Regions from separate parts of the Geobacillus sp. FSL W8-0026 genome, predicted to be linked through region 2. Evidence: a T-box and tRNA genes for the amino acid it is inferred to sense, from the RefSeq annotation. Region 2 holds a T-box; the other holds one or more tRNA genes.
The links. The T-box of region 2 lies ahead of trpS (tryptophan--tRNA ligase). A T-box ahead of a tRNA ligase gene usually reads a tRNA of that ligase, here a tRNA-Trp.
Positions count from the first base shown of each region.

Region 1: it has a tRNA-Trp gene. The T-box ahead of trpS (tryptophan--tRNA ligase) is inferred to sense a tRNA for this amino acid. The anticodon was not compared.

Region 1 covers NZ_CP150194.1:688,659-692,039, reverse strand. Annotated here, with positions in the region: gene NST29_RS03585 (IS256 family transposase) at 1-202, opposite strand, end outside; gene NST29_RS03580 (hypothetical protein) at 307-471, opposite strand; tRNA gene NST29_RS03575 (tRNA-Leu) at 652-739, opposite strand; tRNA gene NST29_RS03570 (tRNA-Cys) at 803-873, opposite strand; tRNA gene NST29_RS03565 (tRNA-Gly) at 883-954, opposite strand; tRNA gene NST29_RS03560 (tRNA-Gln) at 960-1,034, opposite strand; tRNA gene NST29_RS03555 (tRNA-His) at 1,050-1,122, opposite strand; tRNA gene NST29_RS03550 (tRNA-Trp) at 1,134-1,207, opposite strand; tRNA gene NST29_RS03545 (tRNA-Tyr) at 1,217-1,301, opposite strand; tRNA gene NST29_RS03540 (tRNA-Thr) at 1,307-1,382, opposite strand; tRNA gene NST29_RS03535 (tRNA-Phe) at 1,427-1,502, opposite strand; tRNA gene NST29_RS03530 (tRNA-Asp) at 1,665-1,740, opposite strand; tRNA gene NST29_RS03525 (tRNA-Met) at 1,745-1,821, opposite strand; tRNA gene NST29_RS03520 (tRNA-Val) at 1,871-1,946, opposite strand; tRNA gene NST29_RS03515 (tRNA-Glu) at 1,956-2,027, opposite strand; tRNA gene NST29_RS03510 (tRNA-Ser) at 2,042-2,132, opposite strand; tRNA gene NST29_RS03505 (tRNA-Asn) at 2,137-2,211, opposite strand; rRNA gene NST29_RS03500 (23S ribosomal RNA) at 2,504-3,381, opposite strand, start outside.
Region 2 covers NZ_CP150194.1:2,734,069-2,737,449, reverse strand. Annotated here, with positions in the region: gene NST29_RS13740 (hypothetical protein) at 1-171, shown strand, start outside; gene NST29_RS13735 (YjbA family protein) at 257-997, shown strand; gene trpS (tryptophan--tRNA ligase) at 1,042-2,028, opposite strand; T-box leader at 2,080-2,312, opposite strand; gene NST29_RS13725 (DUF3899 domain-containing protein) at 2,364-2,741, opposite strand; gene NST29_RS13720 (peptide ABC transporter substrate-binding protein) at 3,183-3,381, shown strand, end outside.

The DNA of each region.
Region 1 (3,381 bases), 1.6 Mb from region 2:
GACCCTCAATCCGGCCATATTGCGTATCTAGATTTCGCTGATAGTAGCCGTTTCTCATATTCGGCGTTCCAGCCTGTTCGATTTCGAGGAAATGTTTGATTTCTTCCCGCATAATCAGCTCTAATTTTTCCTTCACAAACTGACGAATGACGCTTTCCAGTTGATTTGCCCAGTCGACATTCGGTATATTTCTTTTAGACATAGGTAGGGTACTCCTTTCTCTGGAATGTGTTTTTGTCCAAATCAGAGAATACCCTACCTTTTTTCTTTTGATCTAGTAAAATGCTTTACACAAAATTTTATACATCATCCCTCCATAAATCGAAAGAAATGAACTAAATTTTGTTCATAAAAGCGGATTGTCATTTCCGATAAGTTTTTCACTCTGTTGTCTAACTGAAAATCATCGTACAATTCCTTCAAAGTTTTTTCTTCTAATCCTGCTCTTTGCATAACCCGTACTTTTGCCAATTTAATACCTCCCTTTAAGATTATCCAAATAAACATAATCCCAAAGGTATTTAATAGTACGGTGGAAATGCTATCTTTTTTGTCCACACGATTAGGCTTTGGCTTTAGCACGCTAAAAAACAAAAAAGCCAATGCTCTGAATTGCTCAAAGCATTGGCTTTAAAGGCTTTTGGTTATGTATGGTGCCGATGGTGGGAGTCGAACCCACACGGGGGGCTACCCCACACGATTTTGAGTCGTGCGCGTCTGCCAGTTCCGCCACATCGGCGCGACATCTACCATTATATCTTCTTAACTTTTGTTTGTCAATAAAAATTTATTCATTAGATGAAGGCGGCACCCGGATTCGAACCGGGGGTAAAGGTTTTGCAGACCTCTGCCTTACCACTTGGCTATGCCGCCCTAGTCAAAAGCGGAAGACGGGACTCGAACCCGCGACCCCCACCTTGGCAAGGTGGTGTTCTACCGCTGAACTACTTCCGCAACATTGGCTGGGGTAGCTGGATTCGAACCAACGCATCACGGAGTCAAAGTCCGTTGCCTTACCGCTTGGCTATACCCCAATGCCATTTTTCAAGGGCGACTAGTGGGAATCGAACCCACGCATGCCAGAGCCACAATCTGGTGCGTTAACCACTTCGCCATAGTCGCCATGATAAGAGTGGCAGGGGCAGTAGGAATCGAACCCACACCGGAGGTTTTGGAGACCTCTGTTCTACCATTAAACTATGCCCCTTTGTTTAAATGGTGGAGGGGGACGGATTCGAACCGCCGAACCCAAAGGGAGCGGATTTACAGTCCGCCGCGTTTAGCCACTTCGCTACCCCTCCAAGAATGGTGCCGACTGCAGGACTTGAACCCGCAACCTACTGATTACGATTCAGTTGCTCTACCAATTGAGCTAAGTCGGCATAATACAGATCAAAAAATGAACAGGTTCATTCTTAATATTTCATGGTGGCTCGGGACGGAATCGAACCGCCGACACAAGGATTTTCAGTCCTTTGCTCTACCGACTGAGCTACCGAGCCGTATGTTATTTTTAACTCGCTCGTTGATTGCTCTATGCCTCTCCCTCTACCAGCTGATTCAAAGATGCTCGATGCGTCGAGGCAACTCGCAGCAAACCCGATTATGCTGATGCTCGTCTCTACCGACTGAACTGCCTTATCCTTACTTTACCTAATTAAAGATGGCGGTCCCGACGGGACTCGAACCCGCGATCTCCTGCGTGACAGGCAGGCATGTTAACCACTACACTACGGGACCTTATTGGTTGCGGGGGCAGGATTTGAACCTGCGACCTTCGGGTTATGAGCCCGACGAGCTACCGGACTGCTCCACCCCGCGACGATAGAATTTCAATAAGGCGATGAACTTTGTTTTGTATGTTTTAAAGTGGTGGAGGATGACGGGATCGAACCGCCGACCCCTTGCTTGTAAGGCAAGTGCTCTCCCAGCTGAGCTAATCCTCCCCGAAGAAGTGACCCGTACGGGATTCGAACCCGTGTTACCGCCGTGAAAGGGCGGTGTCTTAACCACTTGACCAACGGGCCATGCTGATGGATAATGGCGGAGAGCAAGGGATTCGAACCCTTGAGGCGCTATTCACGCCTACACGATTTCCAATCGTGCTCCTTCGACCACTCGGACAGCTCTCCACGATGGCTCCGCAGGCAGGATTCGAACCTGCGACCAATCGGTTAACAGCCGATTGCTCTACCACTGAGCTACTGCGGAATCATAATAATATCCTTATCAAAGTGTGATTTGACCACGTAACTGCCCATCGCTGAGCCATTACTGAGAGATATCGCTTTAGACATTTATTATTATAATGATTCGTGATGAGCTGTCAAGGCCTTTTTCATTCCTTCAAAACTAGATAACCGTCGGAAGAAGCCGCGCTTCGTACTGTCTAGCTCCGGCCGCCATCGGCTCGCGACGCTTCGGTCCTGCTGTGGCGGCATAGCCTCCTCGCAGGCCCTCCAGCGCGTTTCGCCGATCAGCGGGCGGCCTGCGCTTTTCCCTTTAGGTTAAGCCCTCGATCGATTAGTATCCGTCAGCTCCACGTGTCGCCACGCTTCCACCTCGGACCTATCGACCTCGTCATCTTCGAGGGATCTTACTCGCCTAACGCGATGGGAAATCTCATCTTGAGGGGGGCTTCACGCTTAGATGCTTTCAGCGCTTATCCCGTCCGCACATAGCTACCCAGCGGTGCCCCTGGCGGGACAACTGGTACACCAGCGGTGCGTCCATCCCGGTCCTCTCGTACTAAGGACAGCTCCTCGCAAATTTCCTACGCCCGCGACGGATAGGGACCGAACTGTCTCACGACGTTCTGAACCCAGCTCGCGTACCGCTTTAATGGGCGAACAGCCCAACCCTTGGGACCGACTACAGCCCCAGGATGCGATGAGCCGACATCGAGGTGCCAAACCTCCCCGTCGATGTGGACTCTTGGGGGAGATCAGCCTGTTATCCCCGGGGTAGCTTTTATCCGTTGAGCGATGGCCCTTCCATGCGGAACCACCGGATCACTAAGCCCGACTTTCGTCCCTGCTCGACCTGTCCGTCTCGCAGTCAAGCTCCCTTGTGCCTTTGCACTCTCCGAATGATTTCCAACCATTCTGAGGGAACCTTTGGGCGCCTCCGTTACCTTTTGGGAGGCGACCGCCCCAGTCAAACTGCCCACCTGACACTGTCTCCCACCCCGCTAAGGGGTGCGGGTTAGAATTTCAATACCGCCAGGGTGGTATCCCACCGGCGCCTCCACCGAAGCTGGCGCTCCGGCTTCTCAGGCTCCCACCTATCCTGTACAAGCGATACCAAAATTCCATATCAGGCTGCAGTAAAGCTCCACGGGGTCTTTCCGTCCTGTCGCGGGAAACCTGCATCTTCACAGGT
Region 2 (3,381 bases):
TTTTCCGTCGTCGGCGGCATGATGGCGATCGCCTATTTAAACCTCATCACTCCTGAGCGCGGCTTTTACGACTATTGGGTTTACATTGCCAAGCGGCCCGAATGTTATTTGCTGCCGATCGGCCTGCTTTTCATCTGGGGAAGTTTGTCGTTTCCAAGCCGCGGCTCGTAGTGGGGAAAAGAGGGCGAAATGGAATAAAATTCTGCCCCTCTGCCTATACTGATGGACAAACACGTCTGGAAGTGAGGGGTATCACATGCTTTGCTTGCATGACATCTGGGTGAATTGGTTTGAAGGCGAAGAGAACGGATACAACGTCTGCCATTTTCACGAATGGCGCAAGGACGATCAAATCGAGCTGCTCGACCAAGTGCCGCTGCTAAAAGTGACCCCGGCTCTGTTCCATTATATCGAAAACAGTCTGTCTGATCTTCCCAAACCGTTGCTAGATGATGTGTATCAAAAGGCGTATGTGCGCAAAAACCATGAGCGCATTCCGTTGGATTATTGTTTCATTGTGACCGATGGGGCCGGCATTTTGGCGGTGGATACGATCGGCTACCATATTCCGATTCGCAAAAGCCGCCTGATCCCCCGGCAGGAACAGCTTGTCTATGAGATGGTGGCCGAGGCCGAAGAACGGGACTATCCGCTGCCCGAATACAACAAAGAATACCATATTTTATCTCCCGCGCCGGAACTGATGTGGGGGTTAACGCGCAAGGAGCGACAGCTGAAGCAGCTGCTGTTTATGGCGCTTGATCAGCTGTATTCGACAAAAAATGGCGCCGAAGTGCGGTATTGGTATACGGAATGGGCGCCGGAAAAATACGCCGATATTCAAAAAATGTCGTTTGAAGAAGCGTGGGCGCGGCTGTATGAAGAAACGAAGCACGGTTGGTCCAAGCGCCACGAGCAGCTATGCGAACACTTGATCAAGGGACAGCCGTTTTTCGAAAAGTTGTGGGAAATGGAGCAAGAACCAAAGGTGAATTAAAAACGGGCGAAGGCGCTTAGCGCCCGCCCGTTTTTTGTCCGGCGTTACCGCCGACGCCCAAGTCCCATGGCTTGCTCCATTTTGCGCACCATTTCCGCTGCCACCCGATTGGCTTTTTCCGCCCCTTCGTCCAACACGCGGTCAAGCTCCTCGCTTTCCATCCATTGGTGATATCGCTCTTGAATCGGCCGGAGCGTCTCGATGACCACTTGGGCGAGGTCGGCTTTAAAGACGCCGTACCCTTTTCCTTCGTATTGCCGCTCCAACTCCTCGATTGGCTGACCGGATAACGTTGAATAAATATGGAGCAAGTTCGAAATGCCCGGCTTTGCCTCCTTATCGTAGCGGATCGTCCCTTCCGAGTCGGTGACGGCGCTTTTGATTTTCTTCTCGATCGTTTTCGCGTCGTCAAGCAGTGTAATGTACGCTTTCGGGTTCGGGTCGGATTTGCTCATTTTTTTCGTCGGCTCGACGAGCGACATAATGCGGGCGCCGACTTTCGGAATGCGCGCCTCGGGAATCGTGAACAGCTCGCCGTACCGTTTGTTGAAGCGCTCGGCTAGATCGCGCGTCAATTCAATATGCTGTTTTTGGTCATCGCCGACCGGGACGATGTCGGTGTTATAAAGCAAAATGTCGGCGGCCATCAGCGGCGGGTACGTGAGCAGCCCGGCGCTGACCGCCTCTTTGCCGGCCGATTTTTCTTTAAATTGCGTCATCCGTTCCAGTTCGCCGACATAAACGAGGCACTGTAGCATCCAAGCCGCTTGAGCGTGCGCCGGCACTTCAGACTGGATGAACAGCGTCGCCTGCGCAGGGTCGATGCCAACCGCCAAATAGAGGGCGGCGAGGCGGCGAATGTTTTGCTGCAATTGGTCGGGGTCTTGTGGAACGGTAATGGCGTGTTGATCAACGATGCAAAAATAGCAGTTGTATTCATGCTGCAGCTCGACAAATTGCCGCAGCGCCCCGATGTAATTGCCAAGGGTGATAACGCCGCTTGGCTGAATGCCAGAAAAAATCGTTTTCATCGCTTTTCACTCCCTTAAACCAAAAATAAAAACGGTCCTTTCCCTCCCATGGATAGGGACGGTAGGACCGCGGTGCCACCCTACTTATTGCGCCCGTAGCGCAATCGCTTAGCCCATGCCTCACGCATGGCCTCCTGTAACGCGGAGGAACGTCCTCGCCTACTGCGTCGCCGGTTCGGCGGGAAGCTCGAAAGCCCATTCCATATGGCTAGCCGCTTGTTCGCACCGTCCACAAGCTCTCTGAAGGCATCGCCATATGTACTTTTCTTTCTCATCGCCCGATTGGTTTTCGATTTGCTTTATATTATACGGAAACCATTCAGCTGTTGCAACCTTTATTGCACGGCGTATCCGGCGGCGATCATCGCGAGAAACAGAAAGAGTCCGGACAAAAGAAGCGGATAAGTGACCGCAAAACGCCGTGGGCCGGGCGGTTGTGAGGCTTCCTGCTCCGCGGCCGCTTCTTCAAGATACCGCTCCGCCTTTGTCCCCGCGCTCTTGCGCCATTTTTGGAATCCATACGCAAATCCGCTGAAAAACCCGCGTTCATAAACAAACAAAAGTCCCCCCAATGACAGCGGCACCAAAGAGAGCAAAAAGGTGACGTTAATGAAGGCGACAGCCGTCCATGCCCCTTGCCAAGCGACGATGAGCGCACCGGTTGCCATCATGGCGGCGATGAGCCATCCGGTTCGAACCGCGGTCTGTTTCATCCATCCTTCCCCTCGCCTTGTTAGTCGTTGTCCTTATTTTATCATATCCCGCGTTCGTTTGGTTCGCGTTCGAAATAAGGTGGTCAACTTGGTTGACAAAATTATATCAAAAAACAGAAAGAAAAATAAAAACGGTCGAATCAGTCTGAATCAAGCGTTCGCGGCAGCCGGAGAAAAGTTATATTGTAAGCGATTTCCTAATCATTGACAGAAATTTTTTATTTACAAAGGGGACAAAACTAGGTACAATCCATCTTGGTAAGGATGCGGTGCTTCTTTTTGGATTACAAGTAATTCGAAAATTTTTATTTAAGAAAATAAAAAAATTCTTTTCAAGTATACTAACACGAGGTATAATAAAGCATGTAAGTACAATCTTCTGAAATCGAATCGTTCAGAAGATTTGTAATACAATACATAACCTTTAAAGGGGGGGTTTTAGTGAAAAAGCGATTTTCATTCTTCCTCGTCCTGCTTCTGGCGCTGTCGACGCTTTTAGCGGCGTGTGGCGGCAAGGACAACAACAATGCCCAAAGTGGTAAGGGCGATGAAAAACCGGCGGCAAAGAAGGAACAAGTGCTGAATTTGCTTGAAAATCAGGAGATCCCGTCGCTTGATTCGGCGCTCGCTACCGACCAAG